4 regions of the Arthrobacter sp. 10L430 genome follow, and region 4 is predicted to be linked to each of the others. Evidence: riboswitches for the same ligand, from Rfam matches in the RefSeq annotation. Region 4 holds a riboswitch; each other region holds the start of a gene.

Evidence for each region. A riboswitch is a leader RNA that binds a small molecule or an ion and turns the genes downstream of it on or off. The one in region 4 is predicted to bind thiamine pyrophosphate.
Region 1: another riboswitch for thiamine pyrophosphate. It lies ahead of AC1DDG_RS12180 (ECF transporter S component); the one in region 4 lies ahead of thiO (glycine oxidase ThiO).
Region 2: another riboswitch for thiamine pyrophosphate. It lies ahead of thiC (phosphomethylpyrimidine synthase ThiC); the one in region 4 lies ahead of thiO (glycine oxidase ThiO).
Region 3: another riboswitch for thiamine pyrophosphate. It lies ahead of thiD (bifunctional hydroxymethylpyrimidine kinase/phosphomethylpyrimidine kinase); the one in region 4 lies ahead of thiO (glycine oxidase ThiO).

The regions. Positions count from the first base shown of each region.
Region 1 is NZ_JBFTJD010000011.1:149,798-156,802, forward strand. Features, by position in the region: gene AC1DDG_RS12170 (energy-coupling factor transporter transmembrane component T family protein) at 1-555, opposite strand, end outside; gene AC1DDG_RS12175 (ABC transporter ATP-binding protein) at 552-2,246, opposite strand; gene AC1DDG_RS12180 (ECF transporter S component) at 2,246-2,866, opposite strand; TPP riboswitch at 2,938-3,081, opposite strand; gene AC1DDG_RS12185 (heme-degrading domain-containing protein) at 3,250-3,795, shown strand; gene AC1DDG_RS12190 (DUF4235 domain-containing protein) at 3,831-4,094, shown strand; gene AC1DDG_RS12195 (hypothetical protein) at 4,195-4,380, opposite strand; gene AC1DDG_RS12200 (amino acid ABC transporter ATP-binding protein) at 4,437-5,201, opposite strand; gene AC1DDG_RS12205 (hypothetical protein) at 5,282-5,455, opposite strand; gene AC1DDG_RS12210 (helix-turn-helix transcriptional regulator) at 5,616-6,593, shown strand; gene AC1DDG_RS12215 (SDR family oxidoreductase) at 6,586-7,005, shown strand, end outside.
Region 2 is NZ_JBFTJD010000001.1:461,626-468,630, reverse strand. Features, by position in the region: gene AC1DDG_RS02100 (hypothetical protein) at 13-450, opposite strand; gene AC1DDG_RS02095 (VOC family protein) at 583-1,458, opposite strand; gene AC1DDG_RS02090 (amidohydrolase family protein) at 1,527-2,621, opposite strand; TPP riboswitch at 2,711-2,818, shown strand; gene thiC (phosphomethylpyrimidine synthase ThiC) at 2,813-4,627, shown strand; gene AC1DDG_RS02080 (alpha/beta hydrolase) at 4,629-5,363, opposite strand; gene ffh (signal recognition particle protein) at 5,419-6,999, opposite strand.
Region 3 is NZ_JBFTJD010000005.1:329,653-336,657, reverse strand. Features, by position in the region: gene ndk (nucleoside-diphosphate kinase) at 1-419, shown strand, start outside; gene AC1DDG_RS08060 (vitamin K epoxide reductase family protein) at 527-1,210, opposite strand; gene AC1DDG_RS08055 (Rne/Rng family ribonuclease) at 1,676-5,077, shown strand; TPP riboswitch at 5,156-5,253, shown strand; gene thiD (bifunctional hydroxymethylpyrimidine kinase/phosphomethylpyrimidine kinase) at 5,236-6,789, shown strand.
Region 4 is NZ_JBFTJD010000001.1:124,509-131,513, reverse strand. Features, by position in the region: gene moeB (molybdopterin-synthase adenylyltransferase MoeB) at 1-353, opposite strand, end outside; gene AC1DDG_RS00615 (TetR/AcrR family transcriptional regulator) at 437-1,105, shown strand; gene AC1DDG_RS00610 (DUF3107 domain-containing protein) at 1,167-1,391, shown strand; gene AC1DDG_RS00605 (hypothetical protein) at 1,400-1,702, shown strand; gene AC1DDG_RS00600 (4a-hydroxytetrahydrobiopterin dehydratase) at 1,727-2,392, opposite strand; gene AC1DDG_RS00595 (thiazole synthase) at 2,456-3,292, opposite strand; gene thiS (sulfur carrier protein ThiS) at 3,298-3,534, opposite strand; gene thiO (glycine oxidase ThiO) at 3,531-4,955, opposite strand; TPP riboswitch at 4,948-5,068, opposite strand; gene thiE (thiamine phosphate synthase) at 5,096-5,830, shown strand; gene AC1DDG_RS00575 (ferritin-like fold-containing protein) at 5,827-6,513, opposite strand; gene AC1DDG_RS00570 (RNB domain-containing ribonuclease) at 6,555-7,005, shown strand, end outside.

The DNA.
Region 1 (7,005 bases), on a different contig from region 4:
CCACGGGTTGCCCCGGGACCCCACGCCGCGGGCGCGCCGGGCCATGCCGATGGTCTGCCATTCCTCCGCCATGAGCCCCACGAGTCGCATGGCCGCGAGAGTGCCCAGCACGAACCGGTGCGGCAGGCGGGCCTTCTGCGCCAGCGAATCGGCGAGGTCGGTGGGGTCCGTGCAGCTCATCAGCAGCACCGCCGGCAAAGCAATCGCGAGGCCGCGGAGCAGGAAACCCAGCCCCAGCTGGAGGGAACCTTCGCTCATGGACCAGATGCCGACGTCGAGCAGTACCTTCCCGCTGTCCGGCGACAGGATGGAGGTGCTCCAGCCGCCCACGGCGGCAGCGACAATCAGCGGCCAGCCGCGCTGCCAGAGCAGCGTGAACGTCAGGCCGGCGAGCGGGAAAAGCAGCAGTTCGCAGGCCAGCGCCACGGATGCGGACATCCAGTCGATGGACAGGGCCAGAACAAGGGTGATGAGGAAGACGGCGGCGAATTTGGCCAGCGGGTTGGCCCGGGTCAGCAGCGCCCGGTTTCCGGAAAGGCTCAGCGCGTCCCTCATGTCGCGGCCTCTTCCGGTGCGCCGAGGGCGTGCCCGGCCGTGCCCGGCTGAGCTGTGCCCGGCTGAGCTGTGCCCGGCTGACGCGTGGCGGGCTGAGCTGTGCCCGGCTGACGCGTGCCGGGCTCACCCAGTCCCCGGGGGGCGAGCCTGAACTCGGTCCCGCCCAACACATGCGTGAATTCCTGGTCGTGCGTCACGGAAACCACGGCGGTGCCGGCGTCGAGCAGTTCGGACAGGAAGGAGGCGAGCTCGGCCCAGGTGTTGGCATCCTGGCCGAACGTCGGCTCGTCCAGGATCAGGACCTGGGGATGGGCCGCGAGCACCGTGGCCACGGAAAGCCTGCGCTTTTCCCCGCCGGAGAGCGTGTACGGGTTGGCGTCCACGAGACCGGTCAGGCGAAGCCGTTCCAGCAGCTCGTCAACTCGCTCTTCGCCGTGGCCCATGTGCCGCGGGCCGAACTGCAGCTCGTCCAGGACCCTGCCCGTGACGAACTGGTGCTCGGGTTCCTGGAACACGGTGCCGATCCTCGCGATCAGCTGCTCGGCCCGCCACTTGTACGGGTCGATCCCGGCGCCGCGGCTCAGTTCCACGGTGGCGGACACCTTGCCGTCAACGGGCGGGATAAGGCCGGCGAGCGTCAGGGCAAACGTGGATTTCCCGGCGCCGTTGGGCCCGGTAATGGTCAGCGCTTCGCCGGCGCGGACCTGGGCCGTGATGTCCCGCTGGACAGGCACGGGCGGAACGGACCTGAAGCCGCGGCGGCGTGGCCGCTCGCGTGAGACGGCCAGGCCCTCTGCGGCGAGCAGCAGCTGGCCCGTGACTTCAGCCGAGGTTCCGGCAAGAGTCCGCTGCCGCGCGGCCGGGACATATCCGGGAACCCAGACCCCGGCGGCAATGAGCATCTCGCGCGCTTGTTCAAGAACCTGGTCCGGCGTACCGTCGATCAGCACCGCCGGCTGCGTGCCGGATCCAGGCTGCAGCACCACGATCCGGTCTACCAGGTCCTTCCATACGGCTACCCGGTGCTCCACGACCACCAGCGTGGCGCCCGTCTTGTCGAGGCAGCGGCCCACGGCGTCGCGGACTTCCAGCACGCCTGCCGGGTCGAGATTGGCGGTCGGCTCGTCCAGCAGGATGAGCCCCGGCCGCATCGCCAGGATGCCGGCCAGCGCAAGGCGCTGTTTCTGCCCGCCGGACAGGGCCGACGTCGGGTGGTCCATCGGAAGGTGCGCGAGCCCGACGTCGTCCAGTGCCTCGTGGACGCGGGTCCAGATTTCGTCGCGGGGCACGGAGAGGTTTTCGGCACCGAACGCTACGTCGTCGCCGAGGCGGGAGAGGACCACCTGCGTTTCGGGGTCCTGCTGCATGAGGCCGGCGCGGCCGCGCCGCGCGCGCGGCGGTTCGCCGTCAATCAGCAGGCTGCCGGTCTCGTCCGCGTCGTCGCTGTCGGCAGGGCCGCCGTCGCCGGCCGCGCTGTTTCCCGAGGTGCCGTCACCCAGAACCCCGGCGAGGGCGTGAAGCAGCGTGGACTTGCCGGCGCCGGAAGGTCCCAGCAGCAGGACCCGCTCCCCCGGCCGGATGTCCAGGTCCAGCGCGTTGACGGCGGGCCTGGACCGTCCCGCGTGGCGCCAGCCCCAGCCGCGGGCGGTGACCGCGGCGGGGCGGACGCCGCCGTCGTAATGTGCGGGCATCAGGAGAAGACGGGCTCCGTGGCTGCCTTGCGGGACGCGAACGAGCTCAGCACGCCCGTCCTGGCCAGGCCGCGGGTAGCGATCCAGGACAGCACGCCGGCGATGACCGCGCCGGAAATGGCGCAGAACACGATATACGCGAGCTTGTCCCCGGCGGCGTACGCAATGTTCCAGCCCCACGGAGCGAAGGAGTCATTCAGGCCGCAGAACAGGCCCGCACCCGCGCCGGCCAGCAGCGAAGCGGGGAGGTTGAATTTCTTGTACATGAAGGCGGCGAACACGAGCTCCGCACCCAGGCCCTGCAGGATGCCCGAAATCAGCACCGTGGTGCCGTACTGCGAGCCCATGATCAGCTCGCCGGTGGCGGCGACGGCTTCGCAGAACAGTGCCGCACCCGGCTTGCGGACGATGAGCATGCCGAGCACCGCTGGAATCATCCAGCCGCCGGCGTAGAGGCCGGAGAGGGGCGGGTACACGGCGTTGACGGGGGCGGAGATGAGGTTGGCGCCCTGGGACCAGGCCCAGAAAATCACGCCGCCGGCGACCGCGATCAGTGCCGCCACCACGATGTCAGCCACGCGCCAGTTGTAGCCGGTCTTCTTGATTGTTGCAGTTGTCATGATGGTCCTCCTGAGGAACAGGAGGGGAAAGCGCTCCCCGGCTGCTGGCGGTTGGTTTGCCTGCTGCCGGACACTTTGAGAACTCGACTCCCTTGCGCCGGTACTAGCCGGATCAGGTTCGAGGGTCTGCGGCGGTCCGCACTCTCAGCGCCCATCCTCGGTTTCGCTGGCAGTTGCCAGTGATGCCCGACGGCGGCGCTCCCCTGTCGTGATAAATCTGCCCTTGTGGGCTGATCCAGTTTACACCGGGACGGCCGCGGAAGACCGGCGCCGCGGTCACAATCCGGGAGGTATCCGGGAAGTGCGCGGAGGCGCCAGAGGGCGGCGAACAGAGGTTGCCTGGGACGGGGCGGCGCGAGGACAGCGCGGAGTACATTGGGGCCATGACGCAACAGGATCCCGGCAGCCAAGCCGCTTTTGACCCCGACTCCGCCGCCGAGCAGCCGGCGGGCGCTCTGGCAGCCCTGATCGCCAGCATCGAAGCGGAAATCACCGAGCTGCAGTTTCCCCGGTTCGGCAGGGACGACGCCCTCAACCTCGGCCTCCTGCTGGTTGAGCTCGGCAAGATCGGCAACCTGCCCATCGCCGTCGACATCACCAAGGGCGAACACGTGCTGTTCCATGTGGCACTGGAGGGTGCCACCCCGGACAACGAGCACTGGGTCAAGGCCAAGCAGCGGACCGCAGCACGCTACGAGGAACCGTCCCTGCTCGTGGGACTGCGCGGCCGACTCGGCGGGGGCCGCATCGAGGACAACGCCTGGTTTGACCAGTCCAGGTATGCCGCCCACGGCGGCTCATTCCCCATTTACGTGGAAGGCGTGGGTGCGGTAGCCACGGTGACGGTCTCAGGGTTGCCGCAGAAGGCCGACCACGATCTGGTGGTGCGGGCGCTTCGGGAAATCCATGCGTCCATGCGGCTAGGCTAGGGGCAGTCTGTATTCACGTCGCAAGGAGTTTCGGAATGAGTTTTTTCATCAAGCTGCTTGGCACCGGCATTAGCCTGCTCGCCGGATTCGCCGGCACCAAGGCCGTGGACACCATCTGGGAAAAGACCACGGGCCGCAAGCCGCCCAAGGGCGGGAAGGACGACGTCCCCACGACGCTCCGCTCGGCCCTCACCTTTGCCCTCATTTCAGCTTCGGTGAGCGCCATCATCCAGGTGCTGGCCAACCGGGGCACACAGCGGGCGATCACCCGCTTCGCCAAAACCCAGGACATCGTCTAGCCACTTCCGGGTGAGCCGACTACGGCCCCGACTAATGCTGGACACTGCATCAGACGGGGCCGTGGTCCGCGGTCATTCCCCAGCGGAGTTCCTGGGCTGGCTACGGTATGGCGGCGACGACGTCGATTTCGACCAGGAAGTCGCCCAGGAATGAACCGACGGTGGTTCGAGCCGGGGTCGTGGGGTGTCTGGCCCGGGTGACGAGGAAGCCGTTGGCGGCGATCGCCTGGGAGTAGGGTCCGGCCGGGCTGGGCGCGAGGTCTGTGGTTACCTGCCGTCGAGGCATGGGGAGGACTCCTTTCGTGTGACCGGCGCGGTGGCCGGCCGGAGTTGTTGATGTTCTTAGAGGACCTTTGAAAGAAAGGCCTGGGTGCGTTCGTGCCGCGGTGAACCAAGGACCTCCGCGGGGGGTCCGCTTTCGACGACCACCCCCTGATCCATGAAAACGACCTGGTCGCTTACCTGACGGGCAAAGCCAAGTTCGTGCGTGACGACGACCATGGTCATCCCGGCCTCGGCGAGGGATTTCATGACGTCGAGCACTTCGCCGACGAGCTCCGGGTCGAGTGCGGACGTGGGTTCATCGAAGAGCATGAGCTTGGGTTTCATGGCCAGTGCCCGCGCGATTGCGATCCGCTGTTGCTGCCCGCCGGAGAGCTCCTGGGGGTAGGAGTGTCCCCGGTCGCCGAGCCCGACGCGGTCCAGCAGCGTCTGCGCTTCGGCGGTGACTTCGTTCCGCGGACGCCCGAGCACATGGACGGGCGCTTCCACGATGTTCTCCAGCACCGTCATGTGCGGGAAGAGGTTGAAGCGTTGGAAAACCATGCCCGCGTTCAGCGGTGAGCGTGCGGTCTGGCGCTCTTTCATTTCGTAAAGTCGTCCGTGGCGCTCGGTGTAGCCCACCAGGTGTTCGTCTACGTAAAGGCGACCGGCGTCGACCTTTTCCAGGTGGTTGATGCACCGGAGGAAAGTGGTCTTCCCGGAACCGGACGGTCCGATCAGGCAGGTCACCGAACCACGTTCGACTCTCAGATCAATGCCTTTGAGGATTTCCGTTGAGCCGAAGCTCTTGCGGACACCCTGGGCTTCCACCATGGCGGTGTTCATCATGCTGTCCTTGTCTTTGGCTGGGCCTTTTGCTGGCGGGTCCGTCGCGGCGCGACGTCGAAGCCGCGGCCATACCGTCGTTAGAGTTTGGTTTGGAAGAAGCTCAGGATGGTTGTCATCAGCAGGTACCATAGGCTGGCGACGATGAGCAGCGGGATCGTCTGGTAGTTGTTGGCGTAGATGATCTGGGCCGAGTACCTGGATCTGGACGACCCGCAGAAGCGGCTCTGGCTGTGGCTGCGCCTCACAACCATGGATCTCGCACCGCGGGCGACACCAACTGCACCGAGATCCGGACCTGCCAGCGCGCTGGCTTAGGCCTCCGGCAGAGAACAGGCCCCTTTTGTTTCAGGCGGCTTGGGGGTGTCTGATAGACACTGCCACCGGGTTCTCGGGCTGCGTAGCGTGGTGGTTGTGGACAGAAAAGAAGAAGTCCGTGAGTTCCTGATCTCGCGGCGCGCGAAGCTCAGCCCTGAGCAGGCAGGTATTCCCAGCTATGGAGAGCTGCGGCGCGTGCCCGGCCTGCGCCGGGAGGAAGTGGCGCAGCTCGCCGGTGTGAGCACGGACTACTACACGCGGCTGGAACGCGGCAGCGTGCGCGGCGTCTCAGACTCCGTGCTCGAGGCTGTGGCCGCTGCTCTTCAGCTGGACGAGGCCGAGCGGGCACACCTGATGGATTTGGCCCGGACGGCCAACGCGCCGGCCCGCCGGACGCCGCGCCGGCCGGCACAGCAGCGGGTCCGTCCCGGGGTGCTGCGTCTGCTGGACGGCATGACCGGAGTGGTGGCCATGGTGCAGAACGGCCGCTCGGACGTACTGGCCGCCAACCTGTTGGGCCGTGCGCTGTACGCGGAGGTGTTCAAATTCGCCGGACCGTCGGGGCCGGACACCCCGGGTCGGCTCCCGAACCAGGCACGCTACCTCTTCCTCGACCCGCGTGCAGGCGATTTCTACCCCGATTGGCGTGCGATCGCGGCCACCACGGTCGCGATGCTGCGTTCGGAAGCAGGGCGTAACCCCCACGACCGGGCGCTGAACGAGCTGGTCGGGGAGCTGACCACGCGCAGCGGTCTGTTTGCCGCCCTGTGGGCCGGGCACGATGTTCGGATCCACACCACGGGGACCAAGCGCTTCCACCACCCGGTCGCCGGGGAACTCTCCCTGCAGTTCGAGACGCTGGACCTTCCCGGCGATGAGGGACAGACCCTGTTCACCTTCACCGCCGAACCGGGCTCCGCGTCTGAAAACGCGCTGGCGTTCCTCGCCAGCTGGGCGGCATCGCCTCCCCAAACCACCATCACCGGCGATTCTGCCGGTGGCTCCGCCGTCCCTGAGATGCGCCCCCACGCGCAGCCGGGACCACATACCCAGGGAAACCAAAGCCATGACTGAGACGAAAACCAAGACAGAGCAGAAGGAAAACATGACCGAGAAGAAGGTCTGGTTCATCACCGGCGCCGGCCGCGGGATGGGCACCGACATCGCGAAGGCGGCCCTGGCGGCCGGCCACGCGGTGGTCGCCAGCGGCCGCAACCCGGAAAGGGTCGCCCAGGCCGTAGGCGAAAACGAGAACCTGCTGGCGGTGAAGCTCGACGTCACTGACCCTGCGGATGCGGCGGCCGCCATCCAGGCTGCAGTTGGCCATTTCGGACGCATCGACGTCCTGGTGAACAACGCCGGCAACTTCTACGCCGGATTCTTTGAGGAAATCACCCCGGACGACTTCCGGACACAGATTGAAACCACCATGTTCGGGCCCATGAACGTCACCCGCGCGGCACTGCCGGTCCTGCGGGCCCAGCGC
Region 2 (7,005 bases), 340 kb from region 4:
GCCTGCGGTCGGTCAGGAAGACCACACGTAGAGGCCGGTCCGGCTGTTCTCGTCGACGCTTCCGGCGAGTTCTGCCAGCTGCTGGACGTACTTCCGCGCCTCGTCCGCGCCAAAGGGCATGTCGTCCTCGGCCGCCCACTTCTCGGCAACATCGTCCAGGACGTTGCCCTCCCCTTCGGATTCATAGCTGAGCAGTTCGGCGAGCGCACGGACCATGGCCGGCGGCACTCCGAGCAGCGCGTCGCTGGCCACGTCCACCATGGCGAGTTCATAGTCGGCACCCGCTGCGTGCACGGCCGTGCCGGCGAGATCACCAAGCTGTTCAATTTCAAAGTCGCTGATCCCGGGAATCCGGACGCCCCCGGCGGACGCGGAGGCGCCGGCGCCAAGTGCAGCGGCGCGCTTGAGGGCTTCACTGTGGGTGGCAACAAACATTTCGGTGAAGCCCATGGACATCGTCCTCGTTCCGTCGACGGCGGGGTCCCCAGGCGGCAGCGGCGGCCGCCCGGGGATGGTCGAAATCAGCCTAACCCACACCCGCCGCGTGGATTCAGCCGACGATGGTTTCGGCGTACTGCGCGCTCAGCGCACGGCGACACGAATGCGGTTGCGCCACGGGTCCTGGAACCGAAGCTCCGCCCCGGTGTGGTGGGCAGCGACTCCGGCGACCTTTAGGCGGTCGGCGAGCGCTCCGACGTCGTCGCCGGCCGGGACTTCGATGAGGACTTCGCCCAGGCCCAGGGTGTCCCGCCGGGGACCTGCGCCGCGGCTGTTCCAGACGTTCATGGCCATGTGGTGGTGGTAGCCTCCGGCGGAGACGAACAGGGCCTGGCCGTGCCAGCCTGCCGTCTTCTCGAATCCGAGGGTGCCAACGTAGAAGTCGTGGGCCGACTGGACGTCGCCAACCTGCAGGTGGACGTGACCCACCCCTGCCTCCGTGCCGCGCTGGCCCTCCACCGCACCCTGGGTCAGGTGGTCCTGCAGGTACTTCTGCGGCGGCAGCGCAAGGCTGTCCATGACTACATTCTTGCCGTCCCAAGACCAAGCATCGCGGGGGCGGTCCCAGTAGAGTTCGATGCCGTTGCCTTCCGGATCACTGAAGTAGAAAGCCTCGCTGACCAGGTGGTCGGCGCTTCCCGTGAAGGACTGCGGCTCGTACTGCGCCGCGGTGGCCACGGTGGCTGCCAGTGCCTCCTGATTGTCGAACAGGAGTGCCGTGTGGAAGAGGCCGGCTTCTCCCCGGCCCGGAATATTCAGGCCCGGGGCGGGAGCGAGATGAACCAGCGGCGTCTTAAGCCTGCCAAGGTAAAGGCCGCCGTCCTGCTCCGCCACGACGTCGAGGCCGAGCGCCCGCTGGTAGTAGTCGGTCATGAGGTTCATGTCCCCCACTTTGAGCATCACAGTGCCCATGGTGAGATCGGCAGGAAGAAGATCCTGGCTGCTGGCTGCTGGTGTCATTTGAGTACTCCCGGACTCCCTGGCCACCGGATTTCGATGGTCTCTACATATCTAAATTACTTGAAGCTTCAATTTATTCCTAAACGGACAACGCGTCCCCGCAGAACTATGCCCCTGAGATCCCTGATGGTTCCGGGCACCTCGCGGGGGTCCTCAGTGCACAACACCACGTCGGCACTTGCCCCTTCGGCCAGGCCCTCCGCTCCCAGCCACCGGCGGGCACCCCAACAGGCGGCGTCCAGGGCAGCAGCCGCCGGAAGGCCTGCGGCGTGGAGGGCCAGGATCTCGTCAGCTATCCGGCCGTGCCGGATCACGCTGCCCGCGTCCGTTCCAGCGAAAACCTGCACCCCGGCTTCGTGCGCTTCCAGGATCCGTTCATTCCGGCCTTCCCACAGGGCCCGCATGTGGGCCGCGTAGCGCGGAAACTTGGGTTCGGCCTGGGCAGCGATATCCGGGAACGTCGCGATGTTGATCAGTGTGGGAACGATCGACACGTGCTGCTCGACCAGCCTGGGAATGTGCCGCGGCAGAAGTCCCGTGGCATGTTCGATGCAGTCGATTCCGGCGTCCAGCACGTCGTCGAGCGTGTCTTCGGCGAAGCAGTGTGCAGTGACCCTGGCGCCCTCATCGTGGGCGGCGCTGACGGCGTCCCGTACCGCCGAGGCGGGAAACGACGGCGCGAGGTCGCCGGCGTCGCGGTCGATCCAGTCCCCCACCAGCTTGACCCAGCCATCGCCGGAACGCGCCTGCTTGCGGACCGCCTCGACAAGGCCCTCCGGCTCCACTTCGACGGCGAAATTCCTCAGATAGCGGCCTGTCCGGGCGATGTGCCGCCCGGCCCGGATGATCCTCGGCGCTTCCGGGCTGCGCTGGAGCCAGCGGGTATCGCTGGCCGCGCCTGCGTCCCGGACGAGCAGCGTGCCGGCGTCGCGGTCAGTCATCGCCTGGGCATAGGCGGTGTCGTCGTCCACGGCGCCTCCGGGCCCCAGCCCGATGTGGCAGTGGGCATCCACGAAGCCGGGCAGCACCCAGCCGTCAAGTACTGCGTCCGGGACGACTGCCGGGCGGCGGAAGGTCAGCCGACCGTCCACGGCCCAAAGGCCTGCCCGCTCCTGGTCCGGGCCGGTAAGCGCGGTCCCGCTGAATTCGATGATGGGCGCCATGGCTCAAGCGTAATCCGTACGGCCCGGCCCGGCGTGTGTCACACCCGGCACGGATGCGGCACCCGCCTGCCGCCCTGTGGTAGCTTCGTCTACGACCACACGGGTGCCCCTGCAGGGGCTGAGATCGGGCTAGCGCAGCCTGCGACCGTTGAACCTGTCCGGGTAATGCCGGCGAAGGAAGTGAGCAGTAAATGAACACCCAGAAAACACGGCTGAGCCCTGCCCAAAACGAGGCGGCCCATAACGAAGCTGGCCAGCAGACCACCCAGTCGCTGAAGTCGCACTCACTGGCTTACATCGAGGGGGAAGGCCTGCGCGTCCCGGTCACGGAAATCGCCCTGGAGCCGTCTCCCAACGGGGAGCAGAACGAGCCGCTGCGGGTCTACCGGACTGCGGGTCCGGGCAGCGACCCGGTAGTGGGCCTCGCCCCGTTCCGCTCGGAATGGATTGAAGCACGCGGGGACACGGAGCCGTACGGCGGCCGGCAGCGGAACCTGCTCGACGACGGCAGGTCGGCTGTACGTCGCGGCGCAGCTTCCGCGGAGTGGAAGGGAGCGCAGCCGGTGCCCCGCCGCGCCGTCGGGGGCAAGACGGTGACCCAGATGCACTATGCCCGGCAGGGCGTCCTCACCCCGGAAATGCGCTTCGTGGCACTCCGCGAGAACTGCGACGTTGAACTGGTGCGCAGCGAGGTGGCTGCAGGCCGTGCCATCATCCCCAACAACATAAACCACCCCGAGTCCGAACCCATGATCATCGGCAAGGCGTTCCTGGTAAAGATCAACGCCAACATCGGCAACTCGGCTGTAACCAGTTCGATTGCAGAGGAAGTGGACAAGCTGCAGTGGGCCACCCAGTGGGGCGCGGATACCGTGATGGACCTGTCCACCGGCGATGACATCCACACCACCCGCGAATGGCTGATCCGCAACTCCCCCGTCCCTATCGGCACCGTTCCGATCTACCAGGCGCTGGAGAAGGTCAACGGTGAGGCCAATGCCCTGACGTGGGAGATCTTCCGGGACACCGTGATTGAGCAGTGCGAGCAGGGTGTGGACTACATGACCATCCACGCCGGAGTGCTGCTGCGCTACGTCCCGCTGACCGCCAACCGCGTCACGGGCATCGTGTCCCGCGGCGGGTCCATCATGGCCGGCTGGTGCCTCGCACACCACCAGGAGAACTTCCTTTACACGCACTTTGACGAGCTGTGCGAGATCTTCGCCAAGTACGACGTCTCCTTTTCGCTCGGCGACGGCCTCCGGCCGGGCGCAACCGCCGATGCCAACGACGCCGCACAGTTCGCCGAACTGGACACCCTGGCGGAGCTGACCCAGCGTGCCTGGGAATACGACGTCCAGGTGATGGTTGAAGGCCCAGGCCACGTCCCGTTCCACCTGGTGCGCGAGAACGTCGAGCGCCAGCAGGAGCTGTGCAAGGGCGCTCCGTTCTATACCCTCGGCCCGCTGGTCACGGACGTGGCGCCCGGCTACGACCACATCACCTCCGCCATCGGTGCCACGGAGATCGCCCGCTACGGTACGGCCATGCTCTGCTATGTGACGCCCAAGGAACACCTGGGGCTGCCCAACAAGGACGACGTGAAGACCGGCGTGATCACCTACAAGATCGCCGCCCACGCCGCAGACCTCGCCAAGGGCCACCCCGGCGCCAATGAGAGGGACGACGCCCTGTCCAAGGCGCGCTTCGAGTTCCGCTGGCGGGACCAGTTCGCCCTGTCCCTTGACCCGGTAACGGCAGAGGCCTTCCACGACGAGACGCTGCCGGCCGAGCCTGCCAAGACCGCACACTTCTGCTCCATGTGCGGGCCCAAGTTCTGCTCCATGCGCATCAGCCAGGACATCCGGAACGAGTACGGCTCGGCCGAAGCGCAGGCGGCACTTGCCGAGATGGCCGAAGGAATGCGTGAAAAGAGCCAGGAGTTCCTGGCCGCCGGCGGAAAGGTCTATCTGCCGGAGCTCAAGCTTCCGGAAACAACCCGCTAAATCAGGACGCCCGGGGCTGTCGCCGCCGGCCGACCTCGGCAACAAATGACCGGATAAAACGGTCACCCTCGGGGGAATCCTGGGGCCGGTGCCCGCCCGCGGCAGTGCGGTGCAGGGCGCCGGTCTCCCTGAGGTACCCGGCAATCTCCTCATAGAGGGGTTCCCAACCGCCGGTGAGGACCAGAGTAGGGACGCCCGGAACGATCTGCAACGGGGCCTGCCAGGGAGGTGCCTGCAGCCGCAGTCGCCTGGCGGCACGCCTCGCTTCCGGCGTGCTCGGGCCGGGCGCTTCCGCAGCGAAGGCACGCCGCACAAACTCCCGCTCGTAGTCGTCGTCGCCGAGCTGGTGCCGGACCTCGAACAGGGGCTCCATCAACGCCCGGTGGGCCGCCGTGGCCGGCAGTTCCGCGGTCAGCGACAAGCAGGCGGGCTCCACGAGCGTCAGCGAGAACACGAGGTCCGGGCGTTCGACGGCGGCCATCATCGCTGCGATGGCCCCTTGGGAGTGCGCCACCACGTGGCCTCCGGCAGCGCCCCGGCCGTCATCGGCCAGCGACCGAAGCACGATTTGGGCGTCCTCGGCGAAGTCCGTCTCCAGCGGTTCCGCTTCGGCGTCGAAGCCGTGCCGCCGCAGGAAAAGGGCGTCATACTGCAGGGCCATGCCGTGCTGGCGCGGCCAGGCGGCGGAGCCGAAGCTCCCGGCCCCGTGGACGAACACTACCCGCTGCTTAAACATGACCCAACCTTATGGCAGAGGCCCGACATCGGCGCGGGCCGACATGACAGTGCGCCTATTTGCCGAGGAACTTGTCGAAGCCCTTCGGCAGGTTCAGCTCGGACGGGTCGAAGTCGCCGCCCTGCTGGCCGAAGGCAGCGCCCGTGGGCAGCGCCTTGGCCGCGCTGGCGCGCCGGGCCTCTGCGTCACGGAGTTCCTGTGCCGCCTTGGCGGGGTTGCCCGAACGTGCCTTCTTCTTGGGTGCATTCTTGGCACCCTTGCGGGCACCGCCGCCGGCCCCCATTCCCGGCATTCCGGGCATGCCCGGCATGCCGCCGCCCTGGGCCATCTTCTTCATCATCTTCTGGGCCTGGGCAAAGCGCTCCAGCAGGCCGTTGACCTCGGAAACGTGAACACCGGAACCCTTGGCGATGCGGGCCCGCCGCGAGCCGTTGATGATCTTGGGAGCGACTCGCTCGTGCGGGGTCATGGAGCGGACGATCGCCTCGACACGGTCGATTTCGCGCTCGTCGAACTGCTCCAACTGCTGGCGGATGTTCTGCGCGCCGGGCATCATCATGAGCATTTTCTTCATGGAGCCCATGTTGCGGATCTGCTGCATCTGGGCGAGGAAGTCGTCCAGCGTGAAGTCTTCCTGGTCGGCGAACTTCTTCGCCATCCGCGCAGCTTCGTCCTTGTCCCAGGACTTCTCGGCCTGCTCGATCAGCGTGAGGACGTCGCCCATGTCGAGGATGCGGGACGCCATGCGGTCCGGGTGGAACAGCTCGAAATCGTCCAGGCTTTCGCCGGTGGACGCGAACATGACGGGCTTGCCGGTGACCGACGCGACGGAAAGCGCGGCACCGCCGCGGGCATCGCCGTCGAGCTTTGACAGCACGATGCCGGTGAAGTTGACGCCCTCATCAAAGGCCATCGCCGTGTTCACAGCGTCCTGGCCGATCATGGAGTCGATCACGAAGAGGACTTCATTCGGGACGATGGCCCGTCGGATCTGGCGTGCCTGTTCCATCATGTCCGCGTCGACGCCGAGACGTCCGGCGGTGTCCACAATCACGACGTCGTGAAGCTTCTGGCGGGCGTCCTCGACGCCCTGCCGGGCGACGGCGACAGGGTCGCCGGCCGGGTGCTCAAGCTCGGAGGTGGCTCCGGGGTGCGGGGCGAAGACGGGAACGCCGGCGCGCTTGCCGACGACCTGCAGCTGGGTCACTGCGTTAGGGCGCTGGAGGTCGGCGGCCACCAGGATGGGGCTGTGACCCTGCGCCTTGAGCCACTTGGCGAGCTTGCCGGCGAGAGTTGTCTTGCCGGCGCCCTGGAGTCCGGCAAGCATGATGATGGTGGGCCCGGTCTTGGCCAGGCGGATGCGGCGCGTTTCCCCGCCGAGGATTTCGACGAGCTCCTCGTTGACGATCTTCACGATCTGCTGGCCCGGGTTCAGCGCGGCATTGACCTCGGCGCCGAGTGCACGCTCGCGCACGCGTCCGGTGAATTCGCGCACCACGGGCACGGCAACGTCTGCGTCCAGCAGGGCCCGCCGGATCTCCCGGACTGTGGCGTCGACATCTGCCTCGGTGAGGCGGCCCTTGCCACGGAGATTCTTGAAGGTTGCTGTCAACCGGTCAGAGAGTGAATTGAACACGCGCCG
Region 3 (7,005 bases), on a different contig from region 4:
TGAGCATTGAGCGCACCCTCGTCCTGATCAAGCCCGACGGCGTCACCCGTAACCTGACCGGCGAAATCCTTGGCCGCATCGAAGCCAAGGGCTACACCCTGGCTGAGCTCAAGAAGGTAAATGCCACCCGGGACCTGCTCGAGCAGCACTACGAAGAGCACGTGGGCAAGCCGTTCTACGAGCCGCTGGTTGAGTTCATGCTCAGCGGCCCCGTGGTTGCCGCGATCTTCGAGGGCCACCGCGTGATCGAAGGCTTCCGCTCGCTGGCCGGCACTACCGACCCGACGACGGCGGCCCCGGGCACCATCCGCGGCGACTTCGGCCGCGACTGGGGCCTGAAGGTCCAGCAGAACCTCGTTCACGGCTCCGACTCAGTGGACTCGGCCGAGCGCGAAATCAAGATCTGGTTCGAGTTCTAAGCGTTTCCCCGCCTTCGCTAAAAAGCGCGAACAAACACTTGAGGCCCCTGTTTCTTTGTGAAGCAGGGGCCTCAAGTGTTCGCTCGCGCTTGACGGCAGGGGGAGGGTTAGAAGCCGGAGGTTCCGACGAACACCTGGATGAAGGCGAAGAAGATCGTCGCGATGACCGCCACGTAAAGCAGCGCAGTGATGATCCACCCGGCGTCGCCGAGGATCCTGGCCACCCCGGCGGGCACCGGGATCACGCCCTGGACAATGTTGCGTACCGTCACCCAGACGAACAGCGGAATCATGGCTGCCCAGACCACCATGCAGAACGGGCAGAGGATGTGGATCACGTACAGTGCCTGGGACCACAGCCACACTACAAAGATGAAACCCAGGGTGATGCCGGCCTGCAGCCCGAGCCAGTACCACCGTGCAAACTTCGCCCCTGCCAGCAGCGCCATCCCTACCGTGATGGTGACAGCGAAGGCGACGATGCCGATGAACATGTTGGGAAAGCCGAAGACCGAACTTTGGGGAGTCTGCATCACCTGGCCGCAGGAGATCCAGGGATTAACATCGCAGACGGTGGTGTGGTTGGGGTCCTTGAGCACCTCAAGTTTCTCCAGCACCAGGGTGCCCGACGCGAGCCACCCCACGATGCCGGTGATGACCAGCAGCCACCCGAAGGGACGGTCACGGGTCATGGCCGGCAGGGAGGTGCCGGCAGTCGCGGGAGTTCGTCCGGATTCGTCGGCGTAAGCGTGTCCGGAATCCGTGCCGGTGGAAGACGAAATGCTGGGCATGGGGCTGGCGTCCTTTGTCTGGGGGTGCTCCTGCCCAGATTGTATCGCCGCGAACTGGGTGCAAGCTTGGGGGAGCCAGCCGTTCGCGGGTCCCTTGACCGCCTTTGTCACATAATTACGGCGTTTTTGTACGGTGGTGTGAGAGAATGAACGTGGCTGGAGCGCGAACCACATTCGAGTTCCGGTCCGGTGGCTTGTTCCCAAGACCGCCAATGAGAAGCAGTGCAGGCTCCGGATTCGGAAATCCGGCCTCCCGCATTCCATTGGACGGCACCTGGTTGTGGATTGCAGAAACAACGGGTTCCAGTAGCATTCCCGCCGGCCTTTCAGGGCTGCCGCACCCCACTGCCGGTGCGAACCTGAGGGTATCCAATTGACTTCTGTCAACGCCCGCGGGTTTTGACAATATGTGCCCCAACGGGTGCCGGATGTGGCGGCATGTCAGGGGCAGGAGTGTTGCCACATATGGATAATGACCAGGTAATAGCCGTTAACGAAGAACCGGCTGCCAGTGCAGAAGCAGTAGCCGCGGAGGCTCCCAAGAAGGCCACCCGAACCAGGCGCAAGGCAGCGCCGAAGGTAAAGGAACCGGAAGCCCAGCTCTCGTTGCCGGAACCGGAACTGCAGGAGCCCGCCCTGGCTGAACCCGCACTGTCGGCTGAGCCCGCTGTGTCGGACCCGGCAGATGCCGCGCATGCCGAAGTGGCGGCAGTGGAAGGGGCCGTTGCCGAGGCCAAGGCCCCGGTGCGGCGCACGCGCTCCCGCAAGAAGGTTGCTGACGAGCCCCTGCCCGCCTTCGCCGGCGATGCAGGTGCTGACACAGGCGCCACGGAGGTCACGGGGGCAGACGCAACGCTTCCGGGCGGTGCAGTCTCCCCTCCCGCCGAAGCTGCCGCCGTCGAATCCGCCACTGGGGAACCTGCCGCCGAGGTGAAGCCGGTGCGCCGCCGCCGGGCCACCAAACCCAAGGCCGTGGAGCCCGAGACGGTCGCCCCTCAGACCGCGGAAGCGGCGGCTGGACCCGCCGCCGCGGTTGAAGCGCCGGCGTCGGAAACACGGGTTGAAGAAACATCTGTTACGGAAATACAGGCTGAGGCTGCAGCCGCCGCGGCGACCCCGGAAGCCGAGGCCGCAGAGGCCGAGGAGGCACCGTCGCAGGCCGCTCCTGCCGGTTCGCTCTTCCTGGAGCCCGCGTCGGTCACATCGATCATTTTCCAGGCTCCTGACCTGAACACAGTGATCCGCCCCGCAGCGGCGCCCGCTGCAGCGGAGGAAACTGACGCCGAAAGCGGCGAGGACGGTGACCTGGAGGACGACGGCGGACGCCGCCGCCGTCGCAGCCGCGGACGCCGTGGCCGGAGCCGCAGTGAAATCACCGACCGCGACGACGCCGAAGGCGACTCCGAAGGAGCCGACGCAGCCGACGACACCGACGAAGAGAACGCCGGCCAGCCCGAAGAAGGCGTGACCTCACGCCGGCGGCGCCGCCGCCGCCGCGGTGACCAGGACCTTGAGCTCACCGGCGGGGGAGATGACGATCCCCCCAACACCGTGACCCGTGTCCGCGCTCCACGTGTCCCCAGTGAACCCGCCGTCAACAACCGCGTAACCAGCGTCAAGGGTTCCACCAGGCTGGAAGCGAAGAAGCAGCGCCGCCGCGAATCCCGCGACACCGGCCGCCGCCGCACCGTCATCACCGAGGCCGAGTTCCTTGCCCGCCGCGAATCCGTGGACCGCCAGATGATCGTGCGCCAGCGCGACGACAGAATCCAGATCGGCGTCCTCGAAGACGGCGTGCTGGCCGAGCACTTCGTGTCCAAGACGCAGCAGGACTCCCTCATCGGCAACGTCTACCTGGGCAAGGTCCAGAACGTGCTGCCGTCCATGGAAGCCGCCTTCGTCGACATTGGACGCGGCCGCAACGCCGTGCTCTACGCCGGTGAAGTGAACTGGGAGGCCGTCAACCTCGAAGGCAAGCAGCGCCGGATCGAGAACGCCCTGAAGTCCGGGGATGCCGTCCTGGTCCAGGTCACCAAGGATCCCGTGGGCCACAAGGGCGCACGCCTCACCAGCCAGATCTCCCTGCCCGGACGCTACCTTGTGTACGTGCCCGGCGGCTCCATGACGGGCATCTCCCGCAAGTTGCCCGACGTCGAACGCAACCGCCTCAAGCGCATCCTCAAGGACCGCCTGCCGGAAAATGCCGGCGTGATCGTCCGCACCGCGGCCGAAGGCGCGTCCGAGGAAGAGCTCACCCACGACATCAACCGCCTCCGGGCGCAGTGGGAGGGCATCGAGAGCCAGTCCAGCTCCACGAAGGTCCTCGCCCCGGAACTGCTCTACGGCGAACCGGACCTGACGATCAAGGTGGTCCGCGACGTCTTCAACGAGGACTTCTCGAAGCTGATCGTTTCCGGCGAGGAAGCGTGGGACACCATCGAGGCCTACGTCACCTACGTGGCCCCCGACCTGGTGGGCCGGTTGGAGAAGTGGACCAAGGACACCGACATCTTCGCGGCGTGGCGGATCGACGAGCAGATCCACAAGGCGCTGGACCGCAAGGTGTTCCTGCCGTCAGGCGGTTCCCTCGTGATTGACCGCACCGAAGCCATGACCGTGGTTGACGTCAACACCGGCAAGTTCACCGGCAGCGGCGGCAACCTGGAGGAAACGGTCACCAAGAACAACCTGGAGGCTGCCGAGGAAGTCGTCCGGCAGCTCCGACTCCGCGACATCGGCGGCATCATCGTGATCGACTTCATCGACATGGTGCTCGAATCCAACCGCGACCTCGTGCTGCGCCGCATGGTTGAGTGCCTGGGCCGCGACCGGACCAAGCACCAGGTCGCGGAGGTGACCTCGCTGGGACTCGTGCAGATGACGCGCAAACGGATGGGCACCGGGCTGCTGGAAGTCTTCGGCGAGCAGTGCGAGGCGTGCGCCGGCCGCGGCATCGTCACCCACGACGAGCCGGTCGAGCACCGCCGGGCCAATGTCGTTGCCGCCGAGCACCACATCCCTCGGGCGGAGCACCAGCCCGCCGTGCGCCCGGAGCGAAAGAGCCGCCGCCGCGGCAAGGGCGGCCAGGTTCCGGCCGAGTCCGCGCCTACTGCTCCCGCCGCTGTCCATCACGAGCCAACCGAGGCCGAGCGACACGCCAAGGCCGAAGCCACCCGGGCGGCCCTCGCCAACATAGCGGCAGCGGCACACGCAGCGCACCTGCATGAGGATGCCGCCCACCACGGTGTCTCCGGCGATGCGGCGCGGCCTGCTCCCGTGCCGGCGGCCTCCGCTCCGGAGAGCCCGGCAGTGCACCGCAGCCCGGAGACGGAAAGCATTTCCGGCCGTCCCGGCGCCGTGCTGACGTTCGGAGGCGAGAAGGTGGTGCTTCCCTTCGTCGAGCACGCCGATGAGCCGGCATCCGAAACGCCTGCCCTGACCCTGGACCGGCTTGAGGAAGCCTTCGCGCACCTTGGCGAGCCTGCTGCTCCCGCTGCGGAGGAGCCGACGGCGGCCCCGGTACCCGCTGTTGTTGATCCGGCTGCAGCCGGCCCTGCCACTGCGGTAGCTGCCCCGGCGCGAACCGGGGAGAGTCCCGCTCCGGCGGTTGCGGAGAACGACGCCGACCGGTTCGCGGATCACTCGGCCGTGCAGACCCGGACCCGACGTCCGCGCCGGAACCGCAGCGCAAGCCGTGCGCAGGGCGCAGCCAACGAGACGTCCGTGGAACACCATGAGACGGCGCCGGCAGCACTGGCCGGACACTCGCATGAGGCCAAGGCTCCGGAAGCGGAGAAGGTGGCTGCCGCCAAGCCGGCCAGCGAGCCGATCATTCTTGGCGTAGGCGTACCCGCGTCTGAGCTCTGAGTCGACCCCCTTCCAACGGGCCGGTGCTGCAATCGCAGCACCGGCCCGTTGGGTTTTGGGAGTAAGCCGCTAGGCTGGGGGACTGACACGGGGTGCCGAGCAAAGTGCCGGCTGAGATCCAAACCCGTTGAACCTGACCGGTTAGCACCGGCGAAGGGATGTCTCCTTTGTCCTCAGCATCTGTCCTGCCTCCCGCGGTTGATTCCTCCGTTGCCGCCTTCAAATTCTCCCCGCGCACCGGCCGGGACATTCCCCGGGTCTTGGCGATCGCCGGCTCGGACCCTTCAGGAGGCGCCGGCGTCCAGGCGGACCTGAAGAGCATCGCGGCCAACGGAGGCTATGGAATGGCCGCCATCACGGCGCTGACCGCCCAGAACACCCGCGGCGTCAGTGCCGTCCACGTTCCGCCGGCGGATTTCCTCACCGCGCAGCTGTCAGCGGTCAGCGACGACATCACTGTTGACGCCGTGAAGATCGGCATGCTGGGCGACGAAAAGGTGATCACCGCGGTCCGCAGCTGGCTGGAGAAGGTCCGTCCCGGCGTCGTGGTTCTTGACCCGGTCATGGTGGCAACGAGCGGGGACCGGCTCCTGCGGGAGTCCGCCGAGTCTGCACTTCGGGCACTCCTGCCGCTGGCCGACCTGATCACGCCCAACCTTGCCGAGCTGGGCATGCTGCTCGGGGAACCGGAAGCCGCCACCTGGTCCGACGCGCTCGAGCAGGGAAAACGGTTGTCGGCCGAAACCGGGGCCACAGTCCTGGTCAAGGGAGGGCATCTGGACGGTGCTGATTGCCCGGACGCCCTCGTGAACACCGGTGGTGTGCTGTCCGCTGACGTGGTGGTGGTGGACGGCGAGCGGGTTCCGACGCGCAACAGCCACGGCACAGGGTGCTCGCTGTCCTCAGCCATGGCTACGGTGCAGGCGCGCTTAGGGGACTGGGAGCTGTCCCTGCGTACCGTCAAGCCGTGGCTGGAGGGGGCCCTCCGCACGTCCGGGAGGCTCGACGTGGGGCACGGCAACGGACCCGTCCACCACTTCCACCACCTGACGGTGGCGGGCGAAGGCAGCTATGCCGGGATGCTCCACGCCGAAGCCGCACCCGACCTGGAAACGATCTACGGCCTGGGCTTCATCCGCGGCCTGGTGGAAGGCACCCTGCCGGAAAACGAGTTTGCGTACTACCTCGCCCAGGATGCCATCTACCTCAACGGGTATTCACGCGTCCTGGCGCGGGCCAGCGCCCTTGCCCCCACCGAGGCCGAGCAGCTCTTTTGGGCGCGTTCCGCGCAGCAGTGCCTCGAAGTCGAGTCGGAGCTGCACCGCAGCTGGCTCAGCACCCGGACAGTGCGGGCGGAGCTGGGCCCGGTCACCAAGGCATATGTGGACCACCTGCTGGCTGCTTCTGCATCCGGAAGCTATGCCGTGCTGGTGGCGGCGGTGCTTCCGTGCTTCTGGCTCTATGCCGACGTCGGGGCGAGCCTCCACGCCGAATTTGCGGCGGCGGGCGCCCCGGAAGAGCATCCGTACGCGGAGTGGCTGCGCACCTACGCCGACGAGGACTTCGCCGCGGCCACCCGGCAGGCCATCGGGATCACCGATGCCGCCGGGCGCGCGGCGTCTGACTGGGAACGCACCCAGATGCTCACGGCCTTCCGGCAGTCCTGCCGCTACGAAGTGGATTTCTTCGACGCGCCACGCCGCCACGGCTGAGCGGCGGCGGGCGCGGCAGCCGGTACGATAGATGCGCACGGTTACGGCAGGCGGTGCGGCAGCCCTTGTGGCGCCTATCACGGACAGCCCGCCGAAACCAGCCTCATTTGCGACCGAAGGCGAAATTAGCGTAGTCTAGATCTTCGGTGCTTACGCCAACACTTGGGTTATGACCCCGGAACGATCCAATCGGAATTGTTCTTGGGATAGCTCACG
Region 4 (7,005 bases):
TTCAGCGCCACGATGGCATCGCGCGCCGACTCGATCTTGGGCCGCCCCACGTCGGCCACCCCGTGGATGATCTGGCGCTGCAGGTTGCTCAGGTCCACGTCGTCGTCGTCGATGATACCGATGGTCCCGACGCCGGCCGCGGCGAGATACAGCAGGGCCGGCGAGCCGAGACCGCCGGCGCCGATCACCAGGACCCGGGCGTTCTTCAGACGCCGTTGGCCAAGAGCCCCGATTTCCGGAATGATCAGGTGCCGGGAATACCGCTCCACCTCTTCGGGCGAAAGTCCGGACGCCGGATCAACGAGCGGTTCCAGTGGGATGCGGGCTGTATTTGCGGTGGACGGAGAAGCCATACTTCAATGTATGCCTGAAGATACCGCGCGGTCATATTACCCCCGGGTAAAGTGAAGCTAACTGAAATGGAAAGAAGGCCACAGTGGTTCACGATGCACCGGTTGATCGAACTCAGGCTGCGCATTCCTCTTCCGGCGCCCCCCGCGCCGCCGGGCAGCGGTCGGCCAGGCTGCCCCGCGATGAGCGCCGTGCCCAGCTGCTGACGGCCGCGCAGGAGGTCTTCGTCGCCAATGGGTACCACGGCGCCGCAATGGACGAGATCGCGGAAACTGCCCATGTGAGCAAACCGGTGCTGTACCAGCACTTTCCGTCCAAGCGCGAGCTCTACCTCGCGCTCCTGGACAGCCACCTCAGCGCGCTGACTGACCTCATGATGGGGGCGCTCGACTCCACCACCGACAACAAGGAGCGCGTCCAGGCTGTCATGCGGGCCTACTACCGCTTCATCGACAGCGACGACCAGGCGCACCGGCTTGTCTTCGAGTCTGACCTCATCAACGATCCCGACGTCAGTTCGCGCCTTGAGACTTTCAACAAGGCCTTCGCCGACGCCATCGCGCGCGTCATTGCGGAAGACACCAAGCTGCCGCTCCTGGAGGCCCAGCTGCTGGGCCGGGGTCTTGCCGGCATGGCCCAGGTCAGCGCCCGCTATTGGCTTGAGACGGACGGAAACCTGGACCTGGATGTGGCCAGTGACCTGATCTACCGTTTAGCTTGGCGCGGAATCTCTCGCTTCCCCAAAGAGACCTAGACTACAAAGGGAGAACTACCTTTGGAAATGATTCAACATTGATTGGCTGGGAGGCCTTGCTGTGGAAGTAAAGATCGGCATTCAGAACATCGGCCGCGAAATTGTGCTGGAATCGACCCAGGATGCTGACTCCGTGGCCAAGGTTGTGTCGGAGTCCCTCGCGAAGGGCACGGAGCTGCGGCTGAGCGACGAGAAGGGCCGCCAGATTATTATTCCGGCCAGCGTTCTGGGCTATGTCGAGATCGGCGCGGAAGAAGTCCGCCGGGTCGGCTTCGGCGCACTCTAGGCCAAGCCGTGCTGTCCCTCGTCATCGTCTTCCTGGTCACCGTTGCTGCAGGCTTCATTGTCTGGGCCAATGACAAGCGCCATGCCAAGTACGGCATGATCCTGCCGGCAGGCGTGGCCACGGCGGTTGGGATGCTCGCCTGGATTATCTGCATCTGGGCGGGCCTCGGCTACCAGCCGGGCCTCACGTGGATTCCGTGGATACTTCCCATGGCGGCCGGCACCTCGGCGGCTGCAGCGGTAGCGGTGTTCCTTGGCCGGGTCCGTTCCAGGCAGGACACGCAGCGGCTGACCGCGGCCCTGAAGATGTAGGGAGCCACCCGCGACCCGGCTGGCTCAAAGATCCGGTCCGTGGCCTTCCTCGGTGCACAGGCACAACCGGTTACCCTGAGCGTCAGTGACCACCACCCACATGGGTGCGTGGTCACTGTTCATTAACGCGCCGGTTGCCGCGGTCTTGTCCAGGACGGGCGCGGATTCAGCCTTGGACCGGTGGATGTCCAGATGGAGGCGGTTGTCATTCGGGGTATCCGTTTCCTGGAACCACAGACCCGGACCGCGGCCGTAAGGGTCCACAAGATCGCCGAACCGGCCCTTCTTATAGCCCAGGGCAACGCGCCAGACCTCCGATATCTCTGTTGCGGCCGCCGTATCGATCCCAATATCCACTGTGCGGTACAGTCCCGGCTCCGCCTGGGCACCCGCCGCTGCGGCTGCCTCGCTGACCGCGGCCGCGGCGCCGACGTCGCGTGCCGTCACCTCCGTTCCGGCGTCATGGGAACTGAACCGGATGAACACGCGGTTGTAGCGCCAGTCCAGGTCCGGATGGTGGTTTCGTTCTTCCGCAAGGCGCCCGACGGCGGCAATCAGCTCAAGCGCGCCGGCCGCCGTCGGCGTCTTATAGACGGTGACCAGTCCGCCGAGCCGGTAACGCCAGTCCGGCAGGCCCCCGAGGGCCTCGTCGATCTGGGGGCGGGTGAGGATGTCGTCCGTGGCGGCCACTGCTGACTCCTTGGCGAGGTTGCGGGCTGAGCCTGCCCGCCGGACGGGCCGCGGTGATCCGGGTTAGAGGAACTCCGCCCGGCCTTCCATGGCCGATGACGCCAAGGCATGCTCGCGGCGCGGGATCCGCCCGGCCGCTTTCGCCAGCCTACCGGCGATAACCGCGTGTTTGAAGGCCTCCCCCATCAGGGCCGGGTTCTGCGCCCGGGTCACGGCGGTGGCCAGGAGCACGGCGTCGCAGCCCAGCTCCATGGCCAGTGCGGCATCGGAGGCTGTGCCGATGCCGGCGTCCAGCACCACCGGGACGGAGGCGCGGGACACGATCAGCTCGATGTTGTGGGGATTCAGGATTCCCAGGCCGGTGCCGATCGGCGATCCCAGCGGCATGACGGCCGCCGCCCCCAGGTTTTCAAGGCGCAGCGCCAGGACCGGATCGTCGTTCGTGTAGGCGAAGACTTTGAAGCCGCGGCTGACGAGCTGTTCGGTGGCATCCACGAGTTCCACCGCGTCCGGCAGGAGAGTGTGCTCATCGGCGATGACTTCGAGTTTGACCCAGTCCGTTTCCAGGGCCTCGCGGGCGAGTTCCGCCGTCATCACGGCGTCGCGTGCCGTGAAGCAGCCGGCCGTGTTCGGCAGCACACGGATGTTGTGGTCAAGGAGCAGCTGGAACAGGGATCCGGTTTCGGCGGGCGAATAGCGGCGCATGGCCACCGTGGTCAGTTCGGTGCCGGAGGCCAGGAGCGCCGCGCCCAGTCCGTCCAGGCTCGGAGCCCCGCCGGTGCCCATGATCAGCCGCGAGGTCAGCTCCACGCCGTCGATGACCAGGGGGTCTGCCTTGAACCCCGCCCTGCCCGTCGCCTTATCAGTCGTGCCGGTCGCCGCTGTCGTTGTTTCAGTCATCGTCCTCATCCTCCCTGAACTGCCGTGACGAGTTCGATTTCATCGCCCTCGGCGAGCGCCGTGCTGTTCCACTGGCTCCTTGGCACAACCTCCGAATTGCGGGCCACGGCCACGCCAAGCCGCTGGCCGTCGGCCGCCTGCCCGTTTGCAGCCAGTGTCCGCCCGGTGACGTTGCTGACCAGAGTTGTCACGGAGGCGCCTGCGCCCACTGCGTGTTGGTTGCCGTTCAGTGTGATGTTCATGCTGGTTCCTTGTCTCGGTCAAATGTGACTGTGCCCGTTGCGCAGCTGGCCGGTGTGCCGTTGCCCGGGGCGGCTGCGCCCGCCGCGGCGGGGCGCCCGGCCGAAAACCGCTCCGGACGGAAGGCGTGCCAGCGTTTGTCCTCCACGCCGTCCATCAGCCCGCGGCAGATGGCGGCTGCGGCTGGCGTCAGCAGCACGCCGTGGCGGAAGAACCCGGTGGCGATGATGAGCCCGGCAACAGTTGCCCGTAGCCCCCCGTCGGCCGCAGTGCCCGCCCGGCCCGCCGTGCTTCCGTGCCGCACGGTGCTGCCCTGCCCCGCCGTAATGCTGCCGAGGGGTACGCGGCCCAGCAACGGGGCGTTGTCGGGGGTACCCGGCCGGGCCCTGGCGGTCGATTCCAGGAGCTCGAGTTCTGCCACGGCCGGCACCAGCACCTGGGCGTCGCGGAGGAGCTGGTAGACCCCGCCGGCGCTGGGGGCTGAATGCCCGTCCTCCCTCTGGGTGGCGCCGATAACCACCGTTCCGTCCTGCCGCGGAACAAGATAGACGGGTATTCCGCGGACAATGCCCCGGACCGTGGCCGTAAGCAGCGGCCGGAGGTGCGCGGGAACCCGGAGCCTGAGAATGTCGCCGTAGACCGGGCGCAGGGGCAGCTTCAGCCCGTCCGGCAGTCCATCCAGCGACGCCGCCGCGAGTCCGTTGGCCACCACGGTTTCGGCGGCACGCACAGTGCCGCCGCCCGCCAGCCGGACGCCGCAGACCCGTTCGCGCTGCCCGCCGTCCCACAGCAGGCCGGCAGCGTTTTCCCTGATCTCATAGCCGTTTTCTGCACCGGCAACGGCCGTCCGCGAACCGGGTTCGTGGCGGGCCAGCGCAGCTGCGATGCTTGCCACCAGCATCCGCGGATCAACCTGGTGGTCAGCCGGGATGTCCAGCGCACAGGAAATGCCCGGGCTGAGCAGCGGCTCCCGCGACCGGGCCTCGCGGATGGTCAGCGGCTCGACAACCAGGCCGCACGCCTGCTGGACTTCCCGAAGGTCCGTCAGGGTGCGGCGGTCGGCGGGGTCCGCACCGACGGCGATGGTCGGCGTCGAAAGATAACCGGTATCCCTGCCGGCTCCGCCATCGGCGAGCGCCGCGGCGAAATCGGGCCATCTGGCAGAGGATTCGAGCATCAGTTCCAGGAGTTCCTGCTCCTGGTAGTGCAGCTCGCTGACAGGGGCGAGCATTCCCGCAGCGGCCCAGCTGGCCCCCGTCCCCGGCGCATCGTCAATAAGCACCACTGAGCGTCCTGAACGCCTCGCCTCCCAGGCAATCCCGTGGCCGATCACGCCGCCGCCGATGACGGCAACGTCAGCGTGCAGCGGTTCCGCGGCAGAAGTGTTTGTGGCGGAAGTGCTCCCGCCGGATCCAAGCTGCATGGAAATCCTTCCCTACGCCGGTACTAACCGGATCAGGTCAAGCGGTCGGCTCTTACGCCCTCTCGGCCCTGCGGCGTTTGTGACAGCTGCAGCGGGCTCCCGCGGTACCTGCCCAGTTTAGAGGAACTAGGCTGGTTGCCATGACCGCGCATGATGTCCACACCACCGCCCGACTGTACCTTTGCACCGATGCCCGCAAGGAGCGCGACGATTTCACCGATTTCGTTGATGCGGCCTTCGCCGGAGGGGTGGATATCATCCAGCTGAGGGACAAGACCATCGAGGCGGCCGAGGAACTCGAACTCTTGGAAGTTGTGCGCCAGGCAGCCCACAGGCATGGCCGGCTCTGGGCCGTCAATGACCGGGCAGACATTGCGTCGCTGTCCGGGGCCCCGGTGTTCCATATCGGCCAGAAGGACCTGCCGCTGCGCTCCGCACGGAAGCTGCTGCATGACGCCACGGTGATCGGGCTGTCCACGCACACCCCTGACCAGGTGGATGCCGCGATCGCCGCCTCCCCCGGGCGAAGCGGTCTGGACTATTTCTGCGTTGGCCCGGTGTGGGCCACCCCCACCAAACCCGGCCGGGCCGCCGTCGGGCTCGATCTTGTCCGCTATGCGGCGGAGGCCGTAAGGGCGGCGGACGAGGAAAGGGTCGGCGGCCTGCTGCTGCCCTGGTTCGCCATCGGCGGGATCGACCTCACCAACGTGGAGCAGGTCGCGGCAGCGGGCGCCAGCAGGATCGTCGTCGTCCGGGCTATCACCGAGGCGCCGGATCCGGAGGCCGCGGCAGCCGAACTGCTCGAGGCCCTGGATGCGGGAGCGGAGAACGCCGGAGTGAAGGGCGCAGGCGCGCCGGTGGCAGGCCTGAACTAGCCGCTCAGACCGAGCTGCACCATCCGCCGGGAATGGTTTTCGGCGAGCTCGGAGGTGAGGCTGCGCACCCGCTCCCGGGCCGCGGCGTCGTCAGCACCGCTGTCCGCTTCAGTGATCAGCTCGGTCAGGAAGGCGTGTTCATAGCCCACGCGCTGTGCCTGCGTGAGCGCCTCTCCCAGGAGCCGCCGTCCCCACAACGCCAGCCGTGAGGCGAGCCGGGGATCATCGGCAAGGGCCACCCTCAACCTCTCGCGGAGGACCGCCGTCGCTTCCTCGGAGGACTGGATCTGCTGAATAAGCTCCCGGGTCCCGGCATCCACGTAGCGGGCCACGGCCTGGTAGAAATCGGCCGAGACCGTGTCCACCACATAGGCCTTCATCAGGGATTCGTACCAGTCCGCGGGCCGCGTCCGCTCATGAAAATGGTCCACCGCTGCCTGGAACGGGAGCATCGCGTCCTCGACGTCAACGCCCATCCCGGCGAGCCTCTCACTCACGAGCTCGTAGTGCTGGAATTCGATGACGGCAATCCTGCCGAGCACCGCGCGGTCGTGGAGCGTGGGCGAGTAGCGGGCGTCCGACGACAGCCGTTCGAAGGCGGAGAGCTCGCCGTATGCCATCACCCCGAACAGATCAGCGACGAAACGGTCGTACCGAGCGGTGTCAGCCGAGGATGTGCCCATAATCCAAGACTAACTGCGGAAATCGGGCTAACCTGATTTCCGTGCCACATCATCGCCTATCCCCCAGCGTCCATGAACAGACCAATGCCCTGGCGGAGGCCCTGAGTGCGCTGCGGACCGAGCTGGAGCTCCCGGGGCAGTTCCCCTTGGAAGTGCTCAAGGAGGCCGAGGCGGCTGTGGCGCAGCGGCAGCTCCCGGAGCTGGACTTGACCGACGTCGAATTCCTGACCATCGACCCGCCATCCTCAACCGACTTGGACCAGGCCCTCTTCATCGAAAGATCCGCAGACGGCTACCGCATCCTGTACGCCATCGCCGATGTGCCGTCCTTCGTGGTGCCCGGCGGCGCCCTCGACGCCGAAACCCGCCGCCGCGGCCAGACCTTCTATGCTCCGGACGGCCGCATCCCCCTGCACCCCGAGGTCATCAGCGAGAATGCGGGCAGCCTGCTCGCAGGCCAGCTCTGTTCGGCGTTTGTTTGGGAGTTCGAAC